Linked DNA regions of Cryptosporangium aurantiacum. The protein of the gene in region 1 interacts with the protein of each later gene in a pairwise test. Links are inferred from orthologs where the notes say so. Each region holds a gene or a part of one and is shown in the gene's direction. Other genes may lie near its edges.

Evidence for each region.
Region 2: the proteins of rlmB (region 1) and BUB75_RS19890 interact in binary tests that used the Escherichia coli proteins (3 or more experiments, as listed by UniProt). The link is inferred for Cryptosporangium aurantiacum from one-to-one orthologs.

Annotation. Positions count from the first base shown.
Region 1 is NZ_FRCS01000002.1:449,874-464,807, reverse strand. Bases 6,617-9,517 are described here. They hold rlmB (23S rRNA (guanosine(2251)-2'-O)-methyltransferase RlmB), read left to right. Parts: upstream 6,617-7,530; coding sequence 7,531-8,505; downstream 8,506-9,517. Other genes in these bases: BUB75_RS08890 (ABC transporter ATP-binding protein), read right to left, coding at 9,177-9,517; BUB75_RS08895 (VanZ family protein), read right to left, coding at 8,568-9,095; cysS (cysteine--tRNA ligase), read left to right, coding at 6,617-7,503. Also shown: BUB75_RS08940 (carboxyl transferase domain-containing protein), read left to right, coding at 1-420; BUB75_RS08935 (carbamate kinase), read left to right, coding at 499-1,422; bar (barbiturase), read left to right, coding at 1,423-2,529; BUB75_RS08925 (nucleotidyltransferase family protein), read left to right, coding at 2,550-3,098; BUB75_RS08920 (TolB family protein), read left to right, coding at 3,239-4,189; BUB75_RS08915 (hypothetical protein), read right to left, coding at 4,454-5,491; BUB75_RS08910 (SigE family RNA polymerase sigma factor), read right to left, coding at 5,488-5,991; more of cysS, read left to right, coding at 6,127-6,616; more of BUB75_RS08890, read right to left, coding at 9,518-10,265; BUB75_RS08885 (LacI family DNA-binding transcriptional regulator), read left to right, coding at 10,608-11,681; BUB75_RS08880 (hypothetical protein), read left to right, coding at 11,811-12,371; BUB75_RS08870 (VOC family protein), read left to right, coding at 12,831-13,574; BUB75_RS08865 (GNAT family N-acetyltransferase), read right to left, coding at 13,511-14,080; BUB75_RS08860 (chitinase), read left to right, coding at 14,477-14,934. UniProt on the Escherichia coli protein: Specifically methylates the ribose of guanosine 2251 in 23S rRNA.
Region 2 is NZ_FRCS01000005.1:479,052-493,940, reverse strand. What follows is about bases 4,920-7,775. They hold BUB75_RS19890 (NAD(P)H-hydrate dehydratase), read left to right. Parts: upstream 4,920-5,552; coding sequence 5,553-6,998; downstream 6,999-7,775. Other genes in these bases: BUB75_RS46350 (hypothetical protein), read left to right, coding at 7,072-7,683; BUB75_RS19895 (holo-ACP synthase), read left to right, coding at 5,170-5,541; BUB75_RS19900 (SDR family oxidoreductase), read right to left, coding at 4,920-5,155. Outside these bases: glmM (phosphoglucosamine mutase), read left to right, coding at 1-669; BUB75_RS19910 (phosphatase PAP2 family protein), read left to right, coding at 737-2,212; glmS (glutamine--fructose-6-phosphate transaminase (isomerizing)), read left to right, coding at 2,280-4,196; more of BUB75_RS19900, read right to left, coding at 4,322-4,919; alr (alanine racemase), read left to right, coding at 7,776-8,906; BUB75_RS19875 (alpha/beta fold hydrolase), read left to right, coding at 8,909-10,171; tRNA (adenosine(37)-N6)-threonylcarbamoyltransferase complex ATPase subunit type 1 TsaE, read left to right, coding at 10,171-10,647; BUB75_RS19865 (MFS transporter), read right to left, coding at 10,624-11,811; BUB75_RS19860 (beta-class carbonic anhydrase), read left to right, coding at 12,002-12,496; BUB75_RS19855 (long-chain-fatty-acid--CoA ligase), read left to right, coding at 12,604-14,139; BUB75_RS45325 (hypothetical protein), read right to left, coding at 14,340-14,889. UniProt on the Escherichia coli protein: Bifunctional enzyme that catalyzes the epimerization of the S- and R-forms of NAD(P)HX and the dehydration of the S-form of NAD(P)HX at the expense of ADP, which is converted to AMP.

The DNA of each region.
Region 1 (14,934 bases):
GGCGAGATCGCGCGGTGCCTCGCCGACCTGATCGAGCTGCCGACGCCGACGCTCTGCGTCCTGCTCGGGGAGGGCACCGGCGGTGGGGCGCTGGCGCTGTTGCCCGCCGACCGGGTGATCGCGGCCGAGCACGCGTGGTTGTCGCCGCTGCCGCCGGAGGGCGCGTCGGCGATCGTCCACCGGACCACCGAGCGGGCACCGGAGATGGCCGCCGCGCAGGGCGTCCGGGCCCGTGACCTGCTGGCGAACGGCATCGTCGATCGGATCGTCGCCGAACGTCCGGACGCGGCGGACGAGCCAGAGGCGTTCCTGGCTCGGCTCGGACGGGTGATCGAGCACGAGTTGGTCGGACTGCTCGATCAGGAGCCGGAAAAGCGCATCACCAACCGCACCGATCGTTACCGCCGCATCGGCGGCTGAGCGCTCTGCCGAAAACCCCCGCCGCTTTGGGCGAGTGTTGACCATGTCCGGACCGAGGATCGTTTCTACGCTCGCCTGATGCGGGTCGTGATCGCTCTCGGTGGGAACGCGATGACCTCGGCGGACGGCAGCGCCCGTCCCGAGGACCAGATCGCGGCAATTCGTCGCGCGGGCGCTTCGATCGCGGCGGTCGTCGCCGCGGGGGCCGAAGTCGTGCTCACCCACGGCAACGGGCCCCAGGTCGGCAACCTGCTGGTGAAGAACGAGATGGCCGCCCACGTGGTGCCGCCGGTGACGCTGGACTGGTGCGGCGCTCAGACCCAGGGCACGGTCGGCTTCGTGCTGCTCAACGAGCTGCAGGCCAGGCTGCCGGATCAGCCGGTCGCGGCCCTGGTGACGCGCGCGCTCGTCGACGCCCACGACCCCGGGTTCGTGAACCCGTCCAAGCCGATCGGCCGCTACCTGAGCGGCGCCGAGGCCGCGGTGATGATCCAGCACGGCCAGCTCTGGGAGGACCGCGGCGAGCGGGGCTGGCGCCGCATCGTGGCCTCCCCGGAGCCGCGAGCCGTCCTCGACGCCCCCGCCGTCAGGACCCTGCTCGACGCCGGTTACGTCGTCGTCTGCAACGGCGGCGGCGGCGTCCCGGTCGTCCGGGAGCCGGACGGCCGGCTGCGCGGGGTGGAGGCCGTGATCGACAAAGATCTCGGCGCCGCGCTGCTGGCGCACGCGCTCGACGCCGACGTGCTGGTGATCGCGACCGACGTGGAGGCCGCGGTGGTCGGCTGGGGCACCCCGCAAGCCCGCGCGCTCGGCGAGGTCGGCGTCGCCGAGCTGCGCCGGTTGGCCACCGAGGGCCACTTCGCGTCCGGTTCGATGGGCCCGAAGGTCGAGGCCGCGTGCCGATTCGCCGAAAATGGTGGCCGCTCGGTGATCACGTCACTCGACTTCATCGCGGACGCCGTCCAGAAGACCGTGGGAACCGTAGTAACTAAGGAGATCTAGTTGCCTGACGCCATTGAAGTACGCAAGGTCCCGATTCTGAACGTCAGCGACGCGTCGGGCCTCGCCCAGCTCATCGACGACAAGATCATCGACGCCGACCGGGTGATCGCCGTGATCGGCAAGACCGAGGGCAACGGCGGCGTCAACGACTACACCCGGATCATCGCCGACCGGGCGTTCCGCGAGGTGCTGGTCGAGAAGGGCACCCGCAGCGCCGACGAGGTCAAGCAGATCCCGATCGTGTGGTCCGGCGGCACCGACGGTGTGCTCTCGCCGCACGCGACCGTGTTCGCGACGATCCCTCGCGGCGAGGAGGAGAAGACCGACGAGCCGCGGCTGACCGTCGGCTTCGCGATGAGCGAGGTGCTGCAGCCCGAGGACATCGGCCGTGTCGCGATGGTCGAGAAGGTCGCCGCCGCGGTGAAGGTCGCGATGGAGCGGGCGGGCATCACCGACCCCGCCGACGTGCACTACGTCCAGACGAAGACGCCGCTGCTGACGATCCACACGATCCGGGACGCCAAGAGCCGCGGCAAGACCGTCTGGACCGAGCACACCCACGAGTCGATGGACCTCTCCAACGGCACCACCGCACTGGGTATCGCGGTCGCGCTCGGCGAAATCGACATGCCGACCGACGCGGACGTCATGCACAACCGCGAGCTCTACTCGTCGGTGGCGTCCTGCTCCTCCGGCGTCGAGCTCGACCAGGCCCAGGTCGTCGTCGTCGGCAACGCCCGGGGCGTCGGTGGGCGCTACCGGATCGGGCACGGCGTCATGAAGGACGCGCTGGACTCCGACGGCATCTGGGACGCGATCCGGTCCGCGGGCCTGGAGCTGCCCGAGCGTCCGCACCCGAGCGACCTCGACGGGAAGCTCGTCAACGTGTTCCTCAAGTGCGAGGTGTCGCAGGACGGTGTGGTCCGCGGGCGCCGCAACGCGATGCTCGACGACTCCGACGTGCACTGGCACCGCCAGATCAAGGCCACGGTCGGCGGTGTCACCGCGGCGGTGACCGGCGACCCGGCCGTGTTCGTGTCGGTGTCCGCCGCCCACCAGGGCCCGGACGGCGGCGGCCCGGTCGCCGCGATCGTGGACCTCGGCTGAGCTGAGTAACGTGGCCGGCCGTGAGCATCGTCGGGATCGTGCTCGCGGCCGGCGCGGGGCGCCGCTTCGGCCGCCCCAAGGCCCTGGTCGAGTACCAGGGTGAACGTTTCGTCGACCGGGCCGTGCGCCTGCTGCGCGACGGTGGCTGCGATTCCGTGCTCGTGGTGGCCGGCGCGGCCCCGCTGACCGTCGACGGCGCGACCGTCGTCGACAACCCCGGGTGGGACGAGGGCATGGGCTCGTCGGTCCGGGTAGGCCTGACGGCCGCTTCCGCGGCCGATGCGGTGGTGCTGGTCCCGGTCGACACACCCTTTCTCGGTCCGGACGCCGTACAGCGGCTGATCTCGGCGTACCGCGACGGCGCATCGGTGGTGGCGGCGACCTACCGCGGCACGCGTGGCCATCCGGTGCTGATCGCGGCGCAACACTGGGACGCCGTGCGGGCCGGGGCCCGGGGCGACGTCGGCGCTCGCGCGTTCCTCGCCGCCAACCCCGCCCTGATCACGCCGGTTGCCTGCGACGACACCGGCCGCCCCGACGACGTCGACACCCCGGACGCCCTCCGTTAGTGGTGTGATCCGCGCTATACCACAAGATAACCGGACGAAAACCTTCACAGGTGCGTGTTCGGAGCCGACAGGTAGCGCGAAGGGTGCACGCGAGCCCTCACCACAGGGGCTCATCACGGGGGAGCAATTCAATGCGGCGGATGATCAGCACCACGCTCCGGACTGCGGCGTCGGTCGGCACGGCGTTCGTCGGGGCGACGCTCGCCCTCACCAGCCCGGCCCTGGGAGCCCACGCGCAGGCCGCTGAGGCACAGGCGGGGCACCCGGCCGGTTCGGCCTGGACCGCGAACAGCGACGGCCGCCTGCTGGTCGACAACGGCCGCGACATGGACCAGGTCGCCGCGGGCAGCACCAAGACCCTGCTCGCCGGTGAGGCCTTCCAGCGCAAGTACGGCGCGTACTCCAAGGACGGCCGCAAGATCGTCTACTCCGACCAGGGACGCACCGGCTTCGGCGCGCAGGTCTGGATCATGAACGCCGACGGCTCCGGCCGCCGCCAGCTCACCAAGCTCGACACCGAGGCGTTCGGCCCCGAGCTCTCCCCGAACGGCGCGCTGATCGCGTACCAGAGCCAGGGCGCGGTCTGGGTGATGAAGGCGGACGGCACCGGCGCCCGCAAGGTCTCCCGGGACGGCTTCTACTACGGCACCGGCATCAGCTGGGCCCCCGACAGCACCCGCTTCGCGGTGACCCGCGGCCAGCTCGACGAGCGCAGCGGCGAGCCGTTCAACATCGAGGTCGTCACCGTCAAGGCCGACGGCACCCGCGAGACCGCGCTGACCCGCAACGGTGGCGACAAGAACAGCCCGGCCTGGAGCCCCGACGGCAGGACGATCGTGTTCAGCCACGCCACCGCCGGTGGCAACTACGACCTCTGGACGATGAAGGCCGACGGTACGAGCAGCCGCCAGATCACCCGCACGCCGAGCGTCGGCGAGCAGGACACGGTGTGGGCGCCGACCGGCACCTCGATCGCGTACGCCGCGTGGGCGCAGGCCACCGAGAGCGAGCCGCGGGTGATGAAGGCCAAGGCCGACGGCACCGCCGCCAAGTCGCTGAACGCCGTCGGCTACCCGACCAGCTGGAGCTGATCCGGCCATGAGGACACCCCGCGCCTACACCGGCCACCGACGCCCGTCGGCCCGCCGCCCGGTCTCGCGTCGCACCGCACCGAGCCCGAACGGCTCGACCAGACCACCCGAGCGCAGGCATCTGCCCCCGCCGATGCGCCCACTGACGTAAGAGTCCACCGACCCGAGGAGGTGATCGCTCGAGAACTCCACACCACGCCACAGAGTCACTGCGTCATAAGCGGTCGGGCCGGTTCGAATCTCTCGAACCGGCCCGACTGTCGTTCACTTCCAGGTCGTCTGGTCCTGAAGCTTCCCGGTCACCCGGAACCCTGCGGCGATGCGCAGCGCGTCGGCGTGAGCCGCCTGGATACTCGCCCGCGTGTCGATGCTGGGGGCGAAGCGGACCTCGGTGGTGGTCTTGTCGACCCTCGTGACCTCCGCTCGCCAGGTGCCGACGGGTCGCGGCCGATTCACGGTGGTGTTATCGGTCTTGGAGGTGGCGTAGTCGACCTGTGCCTTCACGTCCTGATAGCTGGTGCCGTACTGCACGTGAACCCAGGCCAGCGGGCTCCCGATCTCGCCGGTGATCAGCTCGAACACCGGGTGCGGTAGTGGCTCGGCCAGCGAGTACGGAAGCGGGGTGGGGGTGCCGGGCTGCACTTTCAGCGCCTTCGCGACCCGCACGGCGACGTCTTGCGGATCGGTGAGGCCGCCGATGTCGACCAAACCGATCGCGTCCGGAGCCCACTGGAACCTCAGCTGGCCGACCCGGCCGGCCGGACCGCCCCCGTTCATCCGGGAACCCTCCGGGTACCAGCTGGAGGGCTCGCCGTTCACGTCCGGCCCGGGGGCGCCCGGCGGCACGGTCCTCGGGATCGCCGCGCCCGGCACGGACGCCGGCGCGAGCACCGGCTCGACGACGATGCGCTTGCGGGGCGCCAGGTAGACCGTGATCACACCCTGGTGATCGGCCGAGGAGTAGGTGATGCGGATGTCGCTGGCCGTGATCCGCGTTTGCGTCGGGATGTAGCCGCCCGGCAGCCACCCCGGAGTGACCCGGAGCTTCAGCGGATCGAAGCTGGTCGGTGCTTGCCTCGGGGTCACCGGGGGCGCCGGGCGGTCGCGCACCGCGACCGCCACCACGGCCGTCGCCACCGTCACCAGCAGGACCAGCGCCGCCGCCCCGATGGCCACTAGGCGCTGCCGCAGGCGCCGCTGCCGCCGGGCGGTCTCGACCGCCAGGTACGAGTCCACCGCGGTGCGCTGCGGCGTCTCTGCCGCGACGTCGTTCAGCAGGGTGCGGAGTGCCGTTTCGTTCATCGTCCACTCCTCGTGTCGGCGGGGTGGGTTTCGTCGGGGAGTACGCGGCGCAGCGCCGCGATGCCCCGTGCGGTGTGGCTCTTCACCGTGTTCGCCGGGCAGCCGAGCGCCTCAGCCGTCTCGTCCACCGAAAGGTCTGCGTAGTAACGGAGGACCAACGCGGCACGCTGCTTGGCAGGCAGGGTCGCCAACGCGGCCCGCAGGGCCAGCGTGGCGGCCGGATCCGGGCCGGTGGACGCGACGTCCGGCAGCCGGTCGACCAGGACCACGCGGCGCGCCCAGCCCGCGCGCTTCTCGCCGAGAAATACCCGGACCAGCACCGTGCGGGCGTACGCGTCCCGGTTGGTCGCGGCCCGCGCCTTGCCCCAGTGCAGGTACAGCTTCACGAGCGCGCCTTGCACGAGGTCGTCGGCCCGGTGACCGTCCTGGCAGAGGACGTACGCCAGCCGACGTAACGCCGGTAGCGCGGACCGGACGTACTCGTGGTACTCGTCGTCCACAGATGTTCCTTTCGCCGCGGCTCTGCTCCTAAGAGCGGGCTGCGTGCCGTGCAGGTTGCGGCAGTGTGCGAATTCGATGTCGGGTACCGGTCGCCCGGGGCGCTGCGGCTACGTGTCTGCGTAGAATTGCGCGGCGTGACGCTCCGTCTCTATGACACCGCCAGCAGGTCGATCCGCGATTTCGTCCCGGTCACCCCGGGGCGTTGCGGGATCTACCTGTGCGGTCCGACGGTGCAGTCCGGTCCGCACATCGGGCACCTGCGCTCGGCAGTCAACTATGACGTGCTGCGGCGCTGGCTGACCCGCTCGGGTTACGAGGTCACGTTCGTCCAGAACGTCACCGACATCGACGACAAGGTTCTCGCCAAGGCGGGCGACCTCGAGTGGTGGGCGCTCGCGTACGCCAACGAGCGCGCGTTCGCCGACGGTTACGCGACGCTCGGCTGCCTCCCGCCGACGATCGCTCCGCGGGCGACCGGTCACGTGCCCGAGATGATCGAGCTGATGCACACGCTCATCAACCGCGGCCACGCGTACGCGTCCGAGGGTGACGTGTACTTCGACGTCATCTCCTACCCCGAGTACGGCGCGCTGTCCGGGCAGCGGATCGACCACGTGCAGGGTGACGGCGCGGACGATCACTGCAAGCGTGACCCGCGGGACTTCGCGCTGTGGAAGGGCCGTAAGCCGGAGGAGCCGGCGAGCGCGTCCTGGCCGACGCCCTGGGGCCCCGGTCGTCCGGGTTGGCACCTGGAGTGCTCCGCGATGGCCGGCCGGTACCTCGGCGAGACGTTCGACATCCACGGCGGCGGCCTCGACCTGGTGTTCCCGCACCACGAGAACGAGATCGCGCAGTCCAAGGCCGCCGGGTTCGGGTTCGCGAACTACTGGGTGCACCACGCGCTGCTGAACCTCGGCCCGGAGAAGATGAGCAAGTCGATCGGCAACGTGATCGACCTCGCCCACGTCCTGGGTCTGGTGCGGGCCGTCGAGGTGCGCTACTACCTGGCGACCCCGCACTACCGTTCGACGATCGACTACAGCGAGGAATCGCTGCTCGAAGCCGCGGTCGGCTACCGGCGGATCGAGAACTTCGTCGAGCGGGCGACCGAGCGGGTGGGCGCGGTCGAGCCGGCGTTGGCGCCGGCGTTCGTCAACGCGCTCGACGACGACCTGGGCACGCCGGCCGGGATCGCGTCCGTGCACGAGGCGGTGCGGGCCGGTAACGCGGCGCTGGCGGCCGGTGACGACGCCGCGGTGCGGTCGGCGCTGGCCGAGGTGCGCGGCGGCCTGGAGGTCTTCGGGCTCGACCCGGCGGAGTGGGCCGCGTCCGGCGGTGACTCCGGTGAGCTGCGGGGCGTCGTCGACTCGTTGGTGGCAGTTGCTCTCGAGCAGCGTCAAGCTGCGCGGGCGCGGAAGGACTACGGCGCCGCAGACAGCATCCGGGACCAGCTCAAAGAGGCCGGTATCGTGGTGGAGGACACTCCAGCGGGTCCACGCTGGACCCTGTAACCCCCTCCTTAGCGAAAGAGCCACCACATGCCCGGCAACAGCCAGCGCCCCAACCGCCGCAAGGCGGGCACCAAGAAGGGGCCGGTCGTCGGTTCGGGTGGCCAGCGCCGCAAAGGGCTGGAAGGCAAGGGCCCGACGCCGAAGGCCGTTGACCGGTTCAAGCACCCCGCGTCGAAGCGGGCGGCCTCGGCGGCGCGGCGTACCGCGTCGCCGTCGGCCGACCGGGCCCGCACGAGCCCCGGGCGCCGTGCCCAGGGCTCGCGGGAGGGTGCCGAGCTGCTCGTCGGGCGCAACCCGGTGGTGGAGGCGTTGCGGGCCGAGATCCCGGCCAGCGCGTTGTTCCTGGCTCTCGGCGTCGACATCGACGAGCGGATCAACGAGGCGGTGCAGACCGCGGGTGACCGCGGCCTGTCGATCATCGAGGTCAGCCGCACCGAGCTCGACCGGATGACCGGGGGAGTGCTGCACCAGGGCATCGGGCTGAAGGTGCCGCCGTACGCGTACGCGGATCTGCCGGACGTGCTGGCGGAGGTGTCGGGGCCGCCGCTGCTGGTGGCGCTGGATGGGGTGACGGATCCGCGCAACCTTGGTGCGGTGGTGCGATCGGCTGCGGCGTTCGGTGCTTCCGGGGTGATTCTTCCGGAACGGCGTGCGGCGGGCATGACCGCCACTGCCTGGCGGACGTCGGCCGGTGCGGCGGCTCGTCTGCCGGTGGCTCGCGTCACGAACCTCACCCGGACGCTACGGTCGCTGCAGGAGCAGGGGTTCACCGTTCTCGGTCTGGACGCCGACGGCGAGGTGAGTTCCGACTCGTTGGAGGTCGGCACCGATCCGGTCGTGATCGTCGTGGGCTCGGAGGGCCGCGGGTTGTCCCGGCTGGTCGGCGAGGCCTGTGACCAGCGGGTTTCGATCCCGATGACGAGCGACACCGAGTCGTTGAACGCGTCGGTGGCGGCGGCTGTGCTGCTGGCCGAAGTGGCTCGGCAGCGCCGCCAGTCCTGAGCTGACACCGCACTCCGCCCCGGGGGCGACGCCGTCCGGTCCGGCCGCCTAGCGGCCGGACCTCACAACGGCAGCAGGCGGCGGAGGCGGTGGCGGGCCGGGCGGAGCGCCAGCCCGAGCGCGATCCCCAACACCAGCCCGTAGGTGTTGTCCGCAACGTCCCGGGTATCGCAGAACCGGTCCAGCGGCAGTACCCGCTGGGCCGATTCGACCGCGAGCGGCAGCAGGAGCGCGAACGCGCTCAGCGTGAACGGCGTCCAGAGCGTCGCGGGCTTGCGCGTCCCGGTCAGCGCGACGAACGCGCCGAGCGGCACGAACATCCAGACGTTGAGGCTGCGCCCGTTGATCCGCCCCTCGAACGGCCACGGAAGCCAGTCGGGTCGCCAACCGGCCTGGACGCATCCCCATCCCTGCCAGTAATTCGCGAAGCCTGCGGGCGCCGGAGTGAGCGTCACGATCGCGATCGCGGCCACGCTCAACACCAGCCCGATCGCGACCAGCGGATGGGTTCCCGCGTGTCGTGCCAGCGGGCGCCACGTGATCGCCGCCAACGCCAGGACGGCCGCCGCGACGAGCGCGATCGGTAACAACTCGCTGGCGATGCCGACCCCCAGAACGTAGAAAGACCTGCGCCGAACCCGTCGGCGCAGGTCTTTCCTACTCTACGAAGGTCAGTCGAGACGCTTGCCGCTCTCCGCGTGGAAGGCGTGCACCTCGTCCTTGTTGATCTGCAGGTGGACGGTGTCGGCGAGGCCCGGGATCGTGCGACCGTCGGTGCGGGTCACGATCCGCGTGTCCTCGCTCTCGATCTCGGCGTGGCCGTACACGTAGGCGTCCGAACCGAGCTCCTCGACCAGGTCGACGATGACCGGCAGACCGGTGCCGTCGGAAACCACGCTGATCGCCTCCGGGCGGAAACCGATCGTCACGGTCTTGGCGCCACCCTCACCGGCGGCCGTGACCTGCTCGCGGGTCAGCGGCACGACGATGTTGCCGAGCTTGGCGCCGTCCTCGGTCAGCGGAACCGTCTTGAGGTTCATGGCCGGCGAGCCGATGAAGCCTGCGACGAACGCGTTGGCCGGCTTGTCGTAGAGCGTGCGCGGGGTGTCGCACTGCAGGAGCAGGCCGTCCTTGAGGACCGCGACCCGGTGGCCCATCGTCTGCGCCTCGACCTGGTCGTGCGTGACGTAGACCGTGGTGATGCCGAGCCGCTTCTGCAGGGCGGCGATCTGCGAACGGGTCTGGACACGCAGCTTGGCGTCCAGGTTCGAGAGCGGCTCGTCCATCAGGAAGACCTGCGGCTGGCGGACGATCGCCCGGCCCATCGCGACACGCTGACGCTGACCACCGGAGAGCGCCTTCGGCTTGCGGTCGAGGTAGGGCTCCAGGTCGAGCAGCTTCGCGGCCTCGCGGACCTTCTCGGCGATCTCGGCCTTCGGGGTCTTTTTGAGCTTCAGCGCGAAGCCCATGTTCTCCGCGACCGTCATGTGCGGGTAGAGCGCGTAGTTCTGGAAGACCATCGCGATGTCGCGGGCCTTCGGCGGGAGGTGCGAGACGTCCTTGTCGTTGATGAGGATGGAGCCCTCGTTGACGTCTTCGAGGCCGGCGAGCATCCGCAGCGACGTCGACTTGCCGCAACCGGAGGGGCCGACCAGAACCAGGAACTCACCGTCGTGAATCTCGAGGTCGAGCTTGTCGACGGCGGGCTTGGTGGAGCCGGGGTAGATCCGGCTCGCCCCCTTGTACGTGACCGTAGCCATGGTGCAGTCCTTTCCACCGGCAGGAACGTGCCGGACGATCCGAGTGGTGAGGACGGTGCGGACAGCTCCGCCTCCCGCGAACGGACATCAGGTCCGATCGTGGAGCAAAGATAACTCGCACATGTCGGTGACGTTGCTGTTCAGGGAAAGACAGTCGACGGCGTTCGCTATTGGTCGGATTTACTATTCGTGGCAATAAGTAATTGAGTGCTATCGGTGGGTAATCTTTATGCCCATGAATCGTTTCAAACCCGCACGAGGGGTGTGTCGATGACGTACATCACAAAGTCGCTCGGTTACCGGCGGGTATACGGACGGCGCTTGATCGGTTAGGGTCCGCCCATGGCCCAGCGGCAGCCCCGTCGGACCGCCACGCTCGCGTCGCTGGCGGCGGAACTCGGCGTGTCCCGCACCACCGTCTCCAACGCTTACAACCGACCGGACCAGCTCTCCCCTCAGCTGCGTCAACGCGTTCTCGAGGCCGCCAAGCGGCTCGGGTACCCCGGTCCCGACCCCCTTGCGCGCTCGCTGCGTACCCGGCGGGCGGGCGCGATCGGTCTGCTCCTCACCGAGGCGCTGTCCTACGCGTTCCGCGACCCGGCCGCGGTCGAGTTCCTGGCCGGCCTGGCACGCGAGTGCGAGGACGCCAAGACCGGTCTGCTCCTGGTACCCGCCGTCCCGGGCGCCGGCACCGACCCGGCGCTCGCCGCGGCAGCCGCCGTCGACGGCTTCATCGTCTACTCGCTGCCGAACGACGACCCGCACCTGGAAGCGGCGCTCGCGCGTCCGCTGCCGACCGTCATCGTCGACGAGCCGTTGGACGCGTCCGGAGCCGACTTCGTCGGTATCGACGACCGCGCGGCCGCAGCCAAGGCCGGCGCACACTTGGCCGAACTCGGGCACCGCAAGATCGGCATAATCTGTAGCCGGATCAGCTCGCAGCGCGGCCCCGGCGGTCAGGCCAGCCCCGAGCGTCAGCGGCTCTCGCCCTACGACGTCGTCCGGCTGCGGCTCGACGGGCTGTTCGACGGGCTGAAGCTGGACCGCGAGGAAGTCCCGGTCTGGGAATGCTGGGAGAACACGATCGACTCGGCCGCCGGAGCGGCCAAGGAGATGCTCGACCAGTACCCCGAGCTGACCGCCGTGGCGTGCACCACCGACGTGCTGGCGCTCGGCACGATCCAGGCCGCTCGCGCCATGGGGCGGCAGGTGCCGTCGGATCTGTCGGTGACCGGCTTCGACGACATCCCCGAGGCCACGGTCAGCGGGTTGACGACGATCCACCAGTCGCACGCGGAGAAGGGCCGGGCCGCCTGGCGTCTGCTCAGCCGCGACGACCGCGACGAGACGCCGACCATGCGGGCCACGATTCCGACCGAACTGCGCATCCGACAGACGACGGCCGCGCCGCGCTGAGCCCCGCTCCCGGGAAGTGGACCCATCTAGGGCAGCTCTGGCTCCCCCATGTGGGTCCACTTAGCTGTCCAGCCAGCTGCTGGCCTTTGATACGTGCCCTGGGTCTAGTTGGATGGGCGGGTGCCCTCGGTGCGGACCAACTCTGACCTGTACCTCGCGATGTCCCGACTCGGGTCCTCCACCCGTAGACCACTGGAGGAGTTCCTGCGCGCCTGGTGGTCCACCGGGTACGACCACAGCGACGACAAGGCACTAGAACCCGACGAGCTGGTGACCTGGGTGCGAGACGCGCTGGAGTCGCCCGCTCCGCCGTACGAGCGATACTGGGCCCGGGAAGATCTAGGGCTGGAGGACCTGGACGGATTCTCGTCCTGGTCCCGGGTGATCCGCGCGCAGGTCTGCGATCTTCAGGAGATGGCGTCGTCCGGCGTCTTACGTACTCAGGCCAGCTACCTGGGCCTGGACGCCCCCCGGCCGGCCGGCACCGGACGCAGGCCGACGACACGCCGCTGGTTCAACCTCGATGTGGCCAGCTACCTGGAATCGGGCGTGATCGCGACGGTCGGCGGGTGGCGTCCGGAGTTCGAGGACGCCGTGGTCGACCAGGCGCCTCCGGAGCCGCTGGTGATCGGCGCGTTTGACTGGAGCGACCTGACGAGGTTCGTGATGGGTGCGCAGACGCACCAGTGAGCGGCGTCGGCCACACCCGCGCCCGGGGCGGCGCGGGGGTGCGGGGAGAGCGGCTACGATCAGGCGTACCTGCTGGTGTGGCGCAATTGGCAGCGCACCCGACTTGTAATCGGGCGGTTAGGGGTTCAAGTCCCCTCACCAGCTCTCTGACCAGGTGGTTAATCCCGGCGCGGCAGCGCGGCCCGCTAGCGCCCTGCAGTGGCTGACCAGAGGACTCCTGACGAGTCACACCGCGCCGTGGGCGGGTGCAGCAGCTTTGATCCGACGAGCCAATTCGATGTCGTGCTCAGCGACTCGGCCCCAGTGGGCCATGGCGGCGTTCAGTGCGGTCAGCTCTCGACGGGCGCGGGCCGAGCCGGTGTCGACGGCGATCGCGACGGACTGTCATGTGCGCCTAAGACGCGAGTTTGGCAGACTGCGGCGGCTGCCTGCTGCCGTCGACCAGTGAGGGCGCTGACGATGCTCGACGAACACGTCCAACCCAACGAGACCATCGTGCCGTTGCTGCCCTGCGTGGCGCCGAAGGAGACCCTGGCCTTCTGGCGGGCTCTCGGATTCGCGGTGACGTACGAACAGACGAAGCCTTACCTCTACCTCGCGTTTCAGTGGAGCGGGTTCGACTTGCACTACGGACGCGCGTTCAGCGGCATCGACCCGTCCGAGGAGACGACCGGTGGCTGCCTGGTGATGGTCGATGCGGTCGCGTCCTACCACGCGGTGTTCACCGAGGCGATGCGGCGTGAGTACGGGAAGGTGCTCGCGAAAGGACTTCCCCGGATCACTCGGTACCGGCCGGGCGCTTCGCGGTTCACCATCATGGACCCGTCCGGGAACTCGATCGTCTTCATCCAACGGGATGAGCCGATGGAGCTCGAATACGGGGGCTCCAAGCAACTGCAAGGACTTACCCGGGTCTTGGATAACGCGCGGATCCTGCGTGAGTTCAAGAACGACGACCGGGCCGCCTTCCGAGCGCTGAACTCAGGTCTGCGCCGTCACGGCGACAGCGCCTCGGCCGTGGAGCGGGCTATGGCGCTGGCGGCGCTCATCGAGGTGTCTACAGCACTGGCGGAACCGGAACGGGTGCCGGGATGGGGAACCGAGCTTCAGCGATTCGACCTGACCGAGGAGGAGCGCCGTCAGGTGGAGTCGGCAGTTTCCGACCCCACGCTGCTCGAACCGTGGATGCCACCCCGGGCGTAGGCCATTTCGAGTTCTAAGTAGCTCGGGTCCGGTGGGTAGCGCATCGTGTTGCCCGTCTGGATGAAACCGACGCGTCGGTAGAACGCTTTTGCCCGGTCGTTGACGTCGAGCACGAACAACCGGATCCGGTCCGGTGCCACCTCGGCGAGGGCCCAGTTGACGGCGGCGCGGGTGACGGCGGCGGCCGTGCCGAGGGAGCGGCCTCGGTAGGTGGGGGTGACGTACACGCCGACGAGCATGGCTGAGACGTGGTCGAGGATGTCCGTCTCGCGGAATATGCCTGCCATGCCGACGAACCGCCCGGAGGGGTCGGTGGCCACGAAGCGGGCGCCGCTGGTGCCGGCGGCGGTGGATTGCGCTCGTTCCTGCCACGCGTCGTCCGGGAGCGCTAGCGCGTCGTCGTACTGCTCGACGAACGCCAGCGGTGAGTCTTTCAAGGCTTCCAGCCGCAGGCGGCGCAGCTCCGGCCACTCGGAAGGACGGATCCGTCGCACCTGGTAGCTCACGTGTCCAAGGGTACAAACGTGCTCTGAGCTGCGAGGTTTCGGTTGCAGGTTGCAACGAGTGGCCTAGAATTGCGGACGACCGTAGTGGAACCGGGCGAGGCGTCCGGGTGAATTTTCGGAGACTCAGGCCCAGTGGATCCTTCGACGCCTGGTTGGTCGCCAGGGCCCGAGGAGCGGGGCCGAGGCAGAGGCCCGGCGACCGGGCGCGCGCCGGTCAGGGGTGGCCGGGTGGGACGGGCATCGGTTGGGGGTGCTGCTGCCGGGCGGGCGTCGGTCGGTGGGCCGCCGCAACAGCTTGCATGGTCGGCGAATCAGCACGACGCATGCCCCCCGGGTCGGCAGCCGCCGAGCAAGGGCGGACGGCACAAGCGCACCCGCTCCGCAGCCTTCCGCATCGTGGCATCACTAGCCGCCATGGTGGTGCTCGCGACCGGCTCGGTCGCTGCGTTCAGCGCCTGGGGCCAGGAACAACCGGAGAAGCAACAGCAGGAACAGCGCGCAGCCGCGCCGAGCCCAAAACCGCCGCAAACCGGCTTCGAACCCTACGTCGACATGGGGTACTACCCGCCGTTCGACCTCGCAGGCTCGCTGCACACCGCCGGAGTGAAACAGTACGTCCTCGGCTTCATCGTCGCCGGGGACGGATGCACGCCCACCTGGGACGGCGAGGTCCCGCTCGACGACGAGGAGATCGCCGAGAGGATCACGCAATTCCGCGCCGAGGGCGGCATGGTCCGGATCTCGTTCGGTGGCGCGGCCGGGGCCGAGTTGGCGTCGGTGTGTGACTCGGTCAGCGCGTTGACCGACGCCTACCAGCGCGTCATCGACACATTTTCGGCCACCGCGCTGGATTT
Region 2 (14,889 bases), on another replicon or contig:
GTGCGGGCCGCCGTGCTCGAGCACAAGGCCGACATCGGCATCGCCCACGACGGTGACGCCGACCGCTGCCTCGCGGTCGACGCCGACGGCAACACGGTCGACGGTGACCAGATCATGGCGATCCTCGCGCTGGCGATGAAGGACGCCGGGACGCTCATCGACGACACGCTCGTCGTCACCGTGATGAGCAACCTGGGCCTGACGCTGGCCATGAAGGAAGCCGGGATCGCACTGGTCACCACCGGTGTCGGTGACCGGTACGTGCTGGAGGCGCTGCGCGCCCGGAACCTCGCACTCGGCGGCGAGCAGAGCGGCCACGTCGTGATGCCCGCGCACGCGACGACCGGCGACGGCCTGCTGACCGCCCTCCACCTGATGGCGCGGATGGCGTCCAGCGGAGCGTCGATCGCGGAGCTGGCCGGCGCCGTCACCCGGCTGCCGCAGGTGCTGGTCAACGTCCGGGTGATCGACAAGGCCGCGGTCGCGAACGCCGAGTCGGTCGCCGCGGCGGTGGCCGAGGCCGAGCGGGAGCTGGGCGAGACCGGCCGGGTGCTGCTGCGCCCCTCCGGCACCGAGCGGCTGATCCGCGTCATGGTGGAGGCTGCCAGCCAGGAGGACGCCGAGGCCGTCGCCCACCGCATCGCCAAGGTCGTCGCCGACGTGAGCTGATCCGCCCTTCACAAAGGGGAGGTCGGCGTCCGGATAAAAGTGGCGCCCGGCGGTAAACATGACCCGTATGGGTCAGTCGGAACAACAGGTCATCGAGCGCAGCACGACGGGGCAGCCGTCGGCGGACCGCAGGCTGCTGACGCGCCTCCTGCTCGCGCTGGTCGCCGCGTGCGCGGCCGCGGTGCCGGTGGCGCTGCTCGCGATCGTGGTCAAGAACGTCGACTGGCCGGTCGCGCGGCTCGACCTGTCGATCGCCCGCGGCCTGAACGAGTACGCCGCGGACAACCCGTGGTTCGTCGACGTCCTGGACTGGATCTCCACGGTCGGGCACCCGGCCTCGTTCCGGATCGGCGCCACCGTGGCCGCGCTCTGGCTGCTCGCGGTGGATCGGCCCCGGCTCGCGCTCTGGACGTTGGTGACGACGTGGGGTGGCGCGCTGCTCGGCGTCCTGCTCAAGCTCTTGGTCGCGCGGGCGCGGCCGGTCCTGCCGGAGGCAGTCGCACACGCGGACGGCTACTCGTTCCCCTCCGGGCACGCGCTCGGCGCGTTCGTCGGCTGTGCGGTTCTACTGCTGTTGTGGCTGGACGCGGAGCGGCCCGAGCGGAAGGCGATCCCGTGGGTGGTGGCCTGCCTGGGCACGGTGGCGGTCTGCTTCTCCCGCCTGGGCCTGGGCGTGCACTACTTCAGCGACGTCGTGGGCGGCTGCGTCGTCGGCCTCGGTTGGGTGGCCGCGACGACGATCGTGTTCCAGGTGTGGCGCCGGGAGTCCGGCCTGCCCGCGGCGGACGTGGTGAACACCGGCATCGAGCCCGAACGCGCGGAGAAGGACGTCGACAACCGGCCGCTGCCGCGCTGGCGGGCGGCGCCGGCGGAGATCGCGAGGGCCCTGCCTCGCCTGGTGCCGTTCTGGATCGGCCTGGTCGTGGTCACTGCGGGTGTCGGGTGGCTGGTGACGAAGGTCTTCGGTGAGTCCGTGCTGGGCGACGTCGATCGCGAACTCCCGGTCTGGTTCTCCGACCACCGCACGACGACGCTGGACGATCTGACCGCTTTCGGGACGCTGCTCGGCGAGACCACGACGATCACGATCGTCACCGCGGTCGCGTTCTTCTTCGCCCGGCTGCTCTACCGGCGCTGGCTGGAGCCGGTTGTCATCCTGCTCGCGGTGGTCGGCGAAGTGTGGGGTTTCGTGCTGGTGGCCTGGTTGGTCGACCGGTCGCGCCCGCCGGTGCCGCAGCTCGACATCGCGCCTCCGACCAGCAGTTATCCGTCCGGGCACACCGCGGCGACCGTCGCCTGTTACGGCGTGCTGGCGGTGCTCGCCGCGCGCCGGACCCGGGTTCCGCGGCCCTGGCTGTTCGCCGGCGTCGCGCTCGCGGCCGTCGTCATCGGGGTCTGCCGGATCTACCGCGGCATGCACCATCCGACGGACGTCGTGGCCGGAGCGGCGTACGGCGCGGTGTGGCTGACGATCGTCGTGGTGGTCCTGTTGCGGAAATCACCTCAGCCCGAGGGGTTTACTGTCCGAAAGGTCAGCACTTAGCGCCGAACGTAGCTCTCTGTCATGCCGACGTCAGTACTGCAGTAGTCACTTGGGTAACCTCGGCCCTATGTGTGGAATCGTTGGCTACACGGGCCCGCGTCGTGCGGTGGACATCGTGGTGGAAGGCCTCCGTCGGTTGGAATATCGGGGGTACGACTCCGCCGGTGTCGCGGTGGTCGACTCCGCAGCCGGAGGCGGGGGCCGGATCGGCCTGGAGAAGAAGGCCGGCAAGCTGGCCAACCTGACGGCGGCGTTGGCAGAGCCCGACAGCCCGGTGGGGCCGAGTGACGCGGGCACCGCGATCGGTCACACCCGGTGGGCCACCCACGGTGGGCCGACCGACCGGAACGCGCACCCGCACCTGTCGGCCGACGGCAGCATCGCCGTGATCCACAACGGGATCATCGAGAACTTCGCCGCGCTCCGTACCGAGCTCGAGGACCGGGGCGTCGAGTTCCGCTCCGACACCGACACCGAGGTCGCCGCGCACCTGGTGGCCGAGGCGTACTGGTCGCTGGACGGGCAGAACCTCGGCCACACCAGCACCGACGACACCCCGGGCCGGCTGGCCGAGGCGATGCGCATCGTCTGCCGCCGTCTGGAGGGCGCGTTCACGCTGCTCGTCGTCCACCGGGACGTGCAGGGCGTCGTCGTCGGCGCGCGCCGCAACTCGCCGATGGTCGCCGGCCGTGGCCAGGGCGAGAACTTCCTCGCCTCCGACGTGTCCGCGTTCATCGAGTACACCCGCGAGGCCGTCGAGCTCGGCCAGGACCAGGTCGTCGAGGTCACCGCGGACGGGATCGTCGTCACCGACTTCGCCGGTGGCGCCGCCGAGGTGCGCGACTACCACGTCGACTGGGACGTCTCGGCCGCCGAGAAGGGCGGCTACGACTACTTCATGCTCAAGGAGATCGCCGAGCAGCCCCAGGCGATCGCCGACACGCTGCGCGGACGCCTGACCGAGCACGGCGAGATCTCGCTGGACGAGGTCCGCCTCTCCGACCAGGACCTCCGCGACATCGACAAGATCTTCGTCATCGGCTGCGGCACGAGCTACAACGCCGGGCTGGTCGGCAAGTACGCGATCGAGCACTGGACCCGGATCCCGGTCGAGGTCGAGCTCGCCAGCGAGTTCCGCTACCGCGACCCGGTGCTCGACCGCTCGACGCTGGTCATCGCGATCAGCCAGTCCGGCGAGACGATGGACACGATCATGGCGCTGCGCCACGCCAAGGAGCAGAAGGCGCGCGTCCTGGCGGTCTGCAACACGAACGGCTCGACGATCCCGCGTGAGTCCGACGGTGTGCTCTACACGCACGCCGGGCCGGAGATCGCGGTCGCCTCGACGAAGGCGTTCGTGACCCAGATCATCGCGGTCTACCTGGTGGGCCTGCACCTCGCGCAGATCCGTGGCATCAAGTACTCCGACGAGGTCGCGGCGATCGTCGACCAGCTCAAGGCGACGCCGGACGCGGTCGCCGAGGTGCTCACCACGATGGAGCCGGTGCGGAAGCTGGCCCGGGACCTGTCCGGGTCGCAGCAGGTGCTGTTCCTCGGACGGCACGTCGGGTTCCCGGTGGCGCTGGAGGGTGCGCTCAAGCTCAAGGAGCTCGCGTACATGCACGCCGAGGGCTTCGCGGCGGGCGAGCTGAAGCACGGTCCGATCTCGCTGATCGACGACGGGGTACCGGTGGTCATCACGGTGCCGTCGCCGCGCGGCCGGAGCCTGCTGCACGACAAGATCGTGTCGAACATCCAGGAAGTGCGGGCCCGGGGCGCGCGGACGATCGTGATCGCCGAAGAGGGCGACCACGCGGTCGAGCCGTACGCCGACCACATCATCCGGGTGCCGCGGACGACGACGCTGCTGGCGCCGCTGACGACGGTGGTGCCGCTGCAGGTGCTGGCGTGCGAGATCGCCGCTGCCCGCGGCAACGACGTCGACCAGCCGCGCAACCTGGCGAAGTCGGTCACGGTCGAGTAGTCGGCGCGCGCTTCGACACCAAACCGGCTTTTACGGGCCCGTAAAAGCCGGTTTGATGTCGGTCGAGGGCGGCGCGCCCTACGGCGCGATCGCGCCGCCCCGCGGCGCGCCCGGCCCGCGGCGCGTCAGCGCCTTAGGGACCAGCCGCCGTCGGAGCTGATCACCTGGCCGGTGACCCAGCCGCCCTCGGGCCCCGCGAGCCACGCGATCAGGTTCGCGGCGTCCTCGGGGCGTCCCCAGCGCCCGAACGGCAGTTTCACGTCGTCCAGCACCGCGTCGGACGCCCACCCGGTGTCGGTCGGGCCGGGGTTGACGCAGTTCACGGTGCTGTGCGGGGCGAGTGCGGCGGCGAGGCTCGGCGTCATGCCGGCGAGCGCCGCCTTGCTCGCCGCGTACGGGATCTCGGCGGGCATCGGCCCGTGCACCTGCCCCGACGTGAGCAGCACGACCCGTCCGGTGGTGTCCGCACCCGGGGTGGCCAGTTCCGCAGCCGCTGCGCGAACCGCGGCGAACTCCTTCACGAGCAGCAGCGTGGAGCGCGTGTTGACCGCGTACGACAGGTCGATCTCGGACGCGGTCAGCTCGGACAGCGGCGCCCACGGCACCGACCGCGCGTGGTTGGCGACCACGATGTCCAGGCCGCCGAACTCGTCCAGCGCCGAGCTGACGAGCGCGCGCGGCGCCGCCGGGTCCACCAGATCGGCCACCGCGACGGCGACGCGGGCGCCGTCCGAGGCCAGCGAGGACGCCAGCGAACGCAGCCCGTCGGCGTCCGCACCCCAGGGCTGCTCCGCGTCGTGCGGCTCCCACCCGTGCAGCAGGACCGCGGCCCCGTCAGCCACCAACCGGCGGGCGATCGCGGCGCCGATGCCGACTCGGCGGCTGGCGCCGGTGACCAGGGCTACGCGTCCAGAGAGAGGTGCCACGCCAGCCACCGTGCCACCAACCGCGGCCGACATGCCAGGGTGTAGGCGTGATTGTCAGCGTCGGCATCGATGTGGTGCTCGTCGAGCGGTTCGCCACGGCCGTGGCGCGCACGCCGCTCCTCCTCGATCGCCTGTTCACGGCCGGGGAACGGCTGAGTCGGTCGGGCCATCCGCGGTCGCCGGAGTCGCTCGCGGCGCGGTTCGCCGCCAAGGAGGCCGTCGCGAAGGCGCTCGGCGCGCCGCGCGGCCTGGCGTGGCACGACTGCGAGATCGTCCCGGACGCCGACGGCCGCCCGTGGCTGACCGTGACCGGTACGGTCGCCGAGGTGGCCGCGCGGATGAAGATCACCCGCTGGCATCTGTCCCTTTCGCACGATGGCGGCATCGCGTCGGCGATGGTCGTCGCGGAGGCAGCGTGAGCGAGAACGTGCTGACCGGCGCCTGGCCGGTGAAGGCGATCCGGGCCGCCGAGCGCGAAGCGATGGCGCACCTCCCGTCCGGCGGGCTGATGCGCCGCGCCGCCGCCGGGCTGGCGCGGCGCTGCGCGGCTCTGCTGGCCGACGCGGGCGGCGTCTACGGAGCGCGGGTCGTCCTACTGGTCGGCGGTGGTGACAACGGCGGTGACGCGCTGTACGCGGGGGCCGCGCTCGCCCGCCGGGGTGCGGTGGTGCGTGCGGTCGCTGGTGTGCAGGACGAGCGGGTGCACCGGGCCGGGCTCGCCGCACTCCGCGCCGCCGGTGGCAGGCTGGTCGAGCTCACCGATCTCCGCGACCGGCCGCCGGTCCTTGTCGTCGACGGGCTGCTCGGCATCGGTGGCCACGGGGGACTGCGCCCGGACGCGGCCCGGCTCGCGTCCGCCGCCGACGAGTGGCGCGCGAACGGGGCGGTGCTGGTCGCGGTCGACCTGCCCAGCGGCGTCGACGCCGATACCGGTGAGGTCGCGGGCGCGGCGATTACCGCCGACGTCACGGTCGCGTTCGGCAGCCTGAAGACCGGGCTGCTGGCCGGTGACGGCGCGGTGCGGGCCGGTCTGGTCGAGGTCGTCGACATCGGCCTGAGCTTTCCGGAACCGCCCGCGGCCCGGCTGGTCACCGCCGAGGCGGTCAGCGACTGGTGGCCGCGCCCCGGCCCGAACGACGACAAGTACACCCGCGGCGTCGTCGGCATCGCGGCCGGGTCCGAGCAGTACCCGGGAGCGGCGATCCTGAGCACCGGTGGCGCGCTGTCCGGCCCGGCCGGATACGTCCGGTACGCCGGTGCGGCCCGCGATGCGGTCCGCACGGCGCACCCCGAGGTCGTCTCGGCGCGGTCGGTGGCCGAGGCCGGTCGGGCGCAGGCCTGGGTGGTGGGCTCGGGCCTCGGTACTGACGACGACGCGGCGGACGCCGTCCGCTGGGTGCTTTCCACGGACCTACCGGTGCTGCTGGACGCCGACGGGCTGACGATCGTCTCCCGTGATCTGCACCTGCTGCGCGACCGTAGGGCGCCGACCGTCCTCACGCCGCACGACCGGGAGTTCGCGCGGCTCGCCGGCGACGTCGGCCCGGACCGCATCGACGCCGCCCGCCGCGCCGCGCGGGACCTCGGCGCCACCGTCCTGCTCAAGGGCTACCGCACGGTGATCGCCGGCCCGGACGACGGTCCGGCGTACGTCGTGGCGGCCGGCGTCCCGGAACTCGCCACCGCAGGCACCGGCGACGTCCTCTCCGGAGTGATCGGTTCGCTGCTGGCCGGTGGGCTCGCCCCTGCCGAGGCGGCAGCGGCCGGCGCGTTCGTCCACGGCATCGCCGGGCGCCTCGCGAGCGAAGCCGGCCCGGTCGTCGCGTCCCGGGTACTCGGGCGGCTCCCGGAAGCGGTTGGACGCGTCGTGTCATAACGGACGGACAGCCGTGGGGTAACGATCGCGGATCTCCCCATCGACCGGTGGTGTTGATACCTACCCTCGGTGTATGCGGCGTTCCTACTTCGCGGGCCTGGCGACGGGCCTCGCCGCCGTGCTCGTGGTGGTGCTCGTCGTCCTGTTCTTCCAATGGCTGGGGGCGGAGAAGCCGCTCGCCCTCCCCGGCGGTGACTCGTCACCCCGCGAGGACACCGGCGGCCACGCGCGTTCCTTCCCGCCGAACCTGCCACCGGCACCCGCCCCGGTCGTGCCGCCCTCCCCGATCAAGGAGGGTTGCACCTGGGTGATCCCGCACGTCGAGCAGGCCATCGCGCTGCTCGACACGCTGCCGACGATCAACCCCGACATGCCGGCCTGGAAGCAGGTCCACGCCGACCTTCAACTCGACGCACAGCGGGCTCCCCTGGCGATGCGGCCGCACATCCGCATCGTCGACCGGGCCGTCGCACAGGCGCTGTACTGGTTCGCCACCAGCGACCCACACCCGTTCATCCAGATCGCGGAGGCTCGCGCCGCCGCCGACGAGTTGCGCCGGATGTGTGACCAGCCGCCGCTGCCCCCGGCGCCGAGGACGCCGGAAGCGCCGTCCCCCAGCCCCACACCCACGCCCACACCCACGCCGAGCCCGACGCCGACGATCCCGCCCGACGTCCGCGTCTAGCCCGCCCCACGGCGCGCGGAGCAGCCCTTGCGGCCAACCCGCGGCCGTGGGCTGCCCCGCGACCGCTGCGAGCGCCTGGGAGACTGGGTTCCATGGTGCAAGCGGAAGCGGTGATCGACCTCGATGCGATCCGCGCGAACACCGCCTACCTGGCGGAGCGCGCGGCAACCCGGTCGGCGGCGACGATGGCCGTGGTCAAAGCAGACGGTTACGGCCACGGCGCGGTGCCGTCGGCCCGCGCGGCGCTCGCCGGCGGTGCGACCTGGCTCGGCGTGTCCACGGTCGGTGAGGCGCTCGAGCTCCGGGCCGCAGGCATCGACTCTCCGCTGCTCAGCTGGCTCAACGCGCCGGGCACCGACTTCACCGCCGCGGTGGTGAGCGACGTGGATCTGGGCGTGCCGAGCATCCCGCTGCTGGACGACGTCGTCGCCTCCGCGAAGCGAGCCGACCGGACGGCCCGGGTGCACCTGAAGGTCGACACCGGACTCGGGCGCTCCGGGGCGACCCCGGCCGACTGGCCGGATCTGCTCACCGCGGCGGCGAAGGCGACGGCGGAGGGCACGGTCGAGGTGGTCGGTGTCTGGAGCCACTTCGCCTGCGCCGACGAGCCGGGCCACCCGTCGATCGCCGCACAGATCGGTGTGTTCCATGAGGCGCTGGAGGTCGCTGACCGGCACGGCGTCCACCCGCAGCTGCGGCACATGGCGAACTCGGCGGGCACGCTGACGCTGCCGGAGGCCTACTTCGACCTCGTGCGGCCCGGGGTGTCGATCTACGGGCTCTCGCCGAACCCGGGCCACGTGCCGGCCGAGGCGCTCCGGCCCGCGATGACGCTGCGCGGCCGGGTGCTGATCGCCAAGCGGGTACCGGCCGGACATGGCGTCTCGTACGGGCACACGTACCACACGAGCGCGCCGACCACGCTCGCCGTGGTCCCGCTCGGCTACGGCGACGGCGTCCCACGGCACGCGAGCAGCGTCGGCCCGCTGCTGCTCGGCGGGGTTCGCCGCCGTATCGCTGGCCGGGTCTGCATGGACCAGTTCGTCGTGGACGTCGGCGACGACCCGGTGTCCGACGGCGACGAAGCCGTCCTGTTCGGTCCCGGCGACCGGGGCGAACCCACCGCCGACGACTGGGCGGAAGCGGTCGGCACGATCAACTACGAGATCGTCACCCGAATCGGTGCGCGGGTGCCCCGCACATACGTCGGGGCAGGAGCGTAAGCGTGGCGAAGAGTGACCCGAAGGCCGCGCAGGCGGCCGCCAAGGTGGCGACCGAGAGCCTGGCCAAGGGCGGGATGACGGCCGCGTTCGGCCTGGCCGGTGCGCTGGTCGGGGCGCTGGCCGCCGGTGCCGCTGCCGGCGTCGCCGCGGAGCGGTTCGCGGTACGCCGACGCCGCAGGGCTGGCGATCCGTACGCCGACGAGCCGTTCGGCGCGCTGCCGTACGACAGCGCGCAGGTCGTCACCGCCGACGGCGTCGACCTCTACGTCGAGATCGTCGAGGCCGACGGCGAGCCGGATCTGACCGTGATCTTCGTGCACGGCTTCGCGCTGGACATGGGGACCTGGCACTTCCAGCGGCGGGTGTTCACCGGTCACGAGGACCCGCGGCTGCGGATGGTCTTCTACGACCAGCCGGGCCACGGCCACTCGGGGCCACGCCCGGACGGTGACTACACGATCGACCAGCTCGCCGACTCGCTGGCCGAGGTGATCGCCAAGGTCGCGCCGGACGGGCCGCTGGTGCTGGCCGGCCACTCGATGGGCGGCATGACGCTGATGGCGCTCGCCGAACGCCATTCCGAGCTGGTGCTCGACCGGGTGGTCGGGGTCGCGCTGATCTCCACGTCGGCCGGTCACCTCGACGACGTCGCGCTCGGGTTCCCGCCGATCGTCGCGTGGCTGCGCGGTGCGCTCACCCCGACGCTGGCCAAGGTGCTGCGCTGGCAGCCGACGATGGCCGAGCGCGGACGCCGGTCCGGCAGCGACCTGGCCTACCTGCTCACCGAGCGCTACGGGTTCGGCACCTCGAACCCCAGCCCGGCGCTGGTCGAGTACGTCGAGCGGATGAACGACGGCACAAAGGTCGAGGTCATCGCCGGGTACCTGGCCACGCTGTCGCAGCACGACCGGTACGCGGCGCTGGAGGCGTTCGCGGACCTGGAAACGCTCGTCGTCTGTGGGGACCGCGATCAGCTCACCCCGGTCGAGCACACCCGCGAGATCGCGAACCTGCTGCCGAAGGCGGCGCTGCTGGAGATCCCGGACGGCGGCCACTGCACGCTGATGGAGCACGCCGACGCCACTAACGACGCGCTCGCCCAGCTGTTCCAGCGCGCCGCGGCGGTGGCGGCCGGGCGGCGTCCCACGACGGCGCCCGAGCGAACCGAGGTCTCGGCCGCGAAGCAGCGCCGTGGGTGGGCGCGTCGGGCCGGGAAGCAGCAGCGGCGTGCGCTGGATCGGATCCTCCGCCGGAAGGGTGCCTGATGGAACTCACGACGCCCGACGACACCCGGGCGCTGGGCCGTACGCTGGCGCCGCTGCTCCGCGCCGGTGACCTGATCGTGCTGGTCGGCCCGCTGGGGGCCGGGAAGACCCAGCTCGCGCAGGGGATCGGTGCCGGGCTCGGCGTCCGCGGTGCGATCACCAGCCCGACGTTCGTCATCTCCCGAGTGCACCCCCCCGACCCGACCCGCGGCGGTCGGCTTCCCCTTGTCCACGTGGACGCCTACCGCCTCGGCGGTGTCGCGGAGGTCGACGACCTCGATCTGGACGCCGACGTGGACTCCGCGGTCACGGTGGTGGAGTGGGGCGCCGGGCTCGTCGAGCAGCTGACCGACGGTTACCTGGAGATCCGCCTCGACCGGGACGACGAGACCGAGGTCCGCACCGCCACGTTGGTGCCGCACGGCGGTGACTGGGCCTCGCGGCTGACCGAGCTAGGCGCTCTCTCGGGGAAGTAGCCGGATCATCGGCACCGCGCCGAGCAGCGAGGCGGCCGAGGCCACCGCGAACACCGCGGCGACCGACACGGCAGCGATCAGCGCACCGGCGATCGCGGCCCCGATCGAGCTGCCGACCAGGAACGCGGTGATCAGCCAGGCGAACGCCTCGGTCACCGTGCCGGTCGGCGCGAGGCGGTCGATCACCAGGAACACCAGCGTGATGATCAGCGGCAGGAACAACCCGCTGACGACGCTCAGCACGAGCGCGAGCGGGAACACGCCGGACGTCGTCGGGACAAAGGCGAGCGGCAGGTAGCCGACGCCGAGCCCGCAGAGCAGCCAGGGCAACACCCGGCCCGGCGACACCCGCTCGGACCGGCCGGAGAACCAGACGCCGCCGATCAGCGCACCGCTGGCGTTCGCCGCGACCAGCCAGGTGGCCCAGCCCCGGTCCCCGGATGCTTCGCCGAACGCGGCCGCCGCGACCGGGAACGTCCCGACGGTCAGGCCGACCAGCAGCATGCCGAGGTAGACGCGGCGCAACCGGGGCGGACGCAGTGCTCCGGCCCAGTGCCGCTCCTCGACCTCCTCCGGACGCCAGCCCCGTGACTGCGGAGCAGCCGCGAACCAGAGCGTGCCGACCAGCCCGATCGCCGCGGCCGCGTACAGGCCGCCTGCCGAGCCGAAGCTCCCGGCGACGAGCACCAGCAGCGGGCCGGTGACGAACACCAGCTCCTGCGAGGCGGCGTCCAGCGCGTAGACCCGGGGAACATCCGGCGCGGGCAGCACGGTCGGCCAGATCGCCCGGAGCCCGGGTTCCACCGGCGGTGTGGCGACGCCCGCGACCACGGCGACCACGATGCCGCCGACCGTGCCGACGAACGGCAACAGCGCGAGGGCGACCGAACACGCGACCCCCGCGCCGACGATCACCCGGGTCTGGCCGGTGCGGTCCATCCAGCGGGCGAGGACCGGCCCGCCGATCGCCGAGCCCGCGGTGTACGCGGCGGCGAGCAGGCCCGCGACCCCGTAGCCGGCCGATTCGCCGCGGCTGAAGAGGACGAGCGCGACCGGCACCATGCCGGTCGGTAGGCGTCCGAGCAGGCTGGACGCGAGCAGGCGCGCCACGACGGGCCGGCGGAGCAGCGCGAACGGGGACGTGGGGACAGCAGTCTGCGACATCGGGCTTCCCGGGGAGACGAAGGGGCAGGGGTCTACAGACCCGCTGCTCCTGGGAAGTCGCCGCGCTCGCGGTCGTCGCCGTAGAGCGGCAACTGGACCTCGAGCGAACGCATGCCGCGAGTATGCCGTATCGGCGGAGGGCTGCCACTCATTAGAGTTTCCCTATCTGTTCAGTAGGGAGGATCTGACGATGAGCGTGACCGACGATCTGCTGGCCAACGCCGAGCGTTACGCCGCGAACTTCGACAAAGGTGACCTGCCGCTGCCGCCCGCCCTGGGCGTCGCGGTGCTCGCGTGCATGGACGCCAGACTCAACCCGTACGGCGTGCTGGGGCTGAAGGAGGGCGACGCGCACGTCATCCGGAACGCGGGTGGCGTCGTGACCGCCGACGAACTGCGCAGCCTGGCGATCAGCCAGCGGCTGCTCGGAACCACCGAGATCATCCTGATCCACCACACCGACTGCGGCATGCTGACGTTCACCGACGACGAGTTCAAGGCGTCGATCCAGGCCGACACGGGGCTCAAGCCCGCGTGGGCCGCGGAGGCGTTCAGCAACCTCGAGGACGACGTCCGGCAGTCGATCGCCCGGATCAAGGCCGACCCGTTCATCCCCCGTAAGGAGTCCGTCCGCGGCTTCGTCTACGACGTGGCCACCGGCAAGCTCGCGGAGGTGCCCGCCTAGCTGGGCAAACTCCTGCGCCGGGCGCGGCGCGATGGCACCATGCTGTCAATGACTGATGACACGGTCATTGATTCCTCGCCGTCGCCGCCGCCGTCCGGAGGTCCCCCTTGCCGCTCACCGTCGCCTCGATCCTCGCCGAGACCGCCGCTCGGCGTCCGACCCACCCCGCGCTGGTCCTCGGCGATCTGCGGCTGCCCTACGCCGCCGTCTGGGACCAGGCCAAGCGGTACGCAGCGGTCTTCCGCGCCCAGGGCATCGGCCCTGGTGACCGCGTCTCGATCCTGATCCCGAACACGCCGCACTTCGTCTTCGCGTACTACGGCGCGGCGGCGCTCGGTGCCGTCGTCGTCCCGGTGCACGCGCTGCTGCGGGCCGAGGAGATCGAGTACGTCCTGCGTGACTCCGGATCCAAGCTGTTCGTCTGCGCGGGCCCGCTGCTCGGTGAGGGCGCCAAGGGTGCGGAACTCGCCGAGGTCCCGCTGCTCACCGTTTTGGGAGACATGGGCCCGCAGACCGACGCTCCGCGTCTCGACGAGCTCGCCCAGCAGACCGAACCGGTCCGCACGTACGAGCAGGCCGAGCCGGACGACGTCGCGGTGATCCTCTACACGTCGGGCACCACCGGCAAGCCCAAGGGCGCGATGCTGACCCACCTCAACATCGTGATGAACGTGGACTCGAGCGTGATCTCCTCGTTCGACACCAGCCCGGACGACGTCGTGCTCGGCTGTCTCCCGCTGTTCCACTCGTTCGGCCAGACCGTCTCGATGAACGTGACGTTCCGCGCGGGAGGGACGCTGGTGCTCATGCCGCGCTTCGACGGCCCGGGTGCGCTGGCGCTCATGCTCAAGGAGAAAGTCACGAACTTCATCGCGGTCCCGACCATGTACATGGGGCTGCTGGACGCGATGAAGCAGTCCGAGAGCGACGAGAAGCCCCCGCTGCGCCTGGCGATCTCGGGCGGCGCGTCGCTGCCGCTGACCGTGCTGGAGGAGTTCGAGCAGGTCTTCGGCATCCCGGTCTACGAGGGTTACGGGCTGACCGAGACGTCGCCGGTCGCGACGTTCAACCAGAAGGGCTGGCCGACGAAGCCGGGCACGGTCGGACGGCCGATCTGGGGTGTGGACGCCGAGATCGCGCGGCCCGAGATCGAGGAGCGGATCGAGCTGCTGCCCACCGGCGAACTGGGCGAGATCGTGATCCGCGGCCACAACATCATGAAGGGCTACCTCAACCGTCCGGAGGCCACCGCCGAGGCGATCGTCGACGGCTGGTTCCGCACCGGTGACCTGGGCACCAAGGACGGGGACGGCTACATCACGATCGTCGACCGCAAGAAGGACATGGTGCTGCGCGGCGGGTTCAACGTCTACCCGCGCGAGGTCGAGGAAGTCCTCATGCGCCACCCCGACGTCGCGCAGGTCGCGGTCATCGCGGTTCCGCACCCGACGCACGGCGAGGAGGTCTGCGCGGTGATTGTCCCGACGGCCGGTTCGACGCCGGACGCCGAGCAGATCATCGGGTGGGCGAAGACGCACCTGGCCGGCCACAAGTACCCGCGGATCGTCGAGTTCGTGGACGCGTTCCCGCTCGGGCCCAGCGGCAAGGTCCTGAAGCGCGAGCTGAAGACCCAATTCGGCTGATAAACACCGCGAACGCCGCCGACCAGGGGTTTAGTCGGCGGCGTTCGGTGTGGGTCGATGGTGCAGGTGGAGGCGCCTGATCCGGACGATGGTTGCCGATCCGTAATCGAAGAGTGATGCGGCCCCGGCTGAGCGTCTGACAAAACAGTGGAGCTTCGTACCGGAGTGACCGGTACGAAGCTCCACTGGTTACGTGAGGCCTAGGCCTCGATCTGCAGGTTGTTCAGGACGTACTCGCAGCCGGTCTTGATCTGCGACTCCTGGTCCGCCCACTGGCAGCGAACCTGGATCTCCTTGGTGCCGTTGAACATGAAGTAGCTGTAGGCCTTCGCGGTACCGAAGTCGAACTGGTAGAAGTACCCCTTGTACCCGTTGTAGGTCACGTTCTGCCGGGTAGAGGGGTCCTGCCCGATTCGCCGGACCAGGCCGTCGAACTCGGTCTCCAGCTGCGAGTCGCTGACCGTGCTGGTGTCCGCCGGGAGCGTGTACGAGTCGAGGATCAAGAAGTCGTTCTCCTCGGTCGCGGTCGTCGCCATCGCCGCCGTGTACTCGCTGCTCGCCCCGGTCGACTCCGAGCTCGGAGCGGTGACCTCCTGGAAGCCCGCGGGCAGCCGGGTGGTGAACGGCGCGCCGGCCGGGGCGACCTCGGGACGGCTGGTGTCGATCGACGGGCCCGCGCTCGGGGCCGCCGAGGTGGGGCCACTCGACGGCAGGCCGGAGATCGGCGCGCTCGGCGTCGGGTCCGCGGTG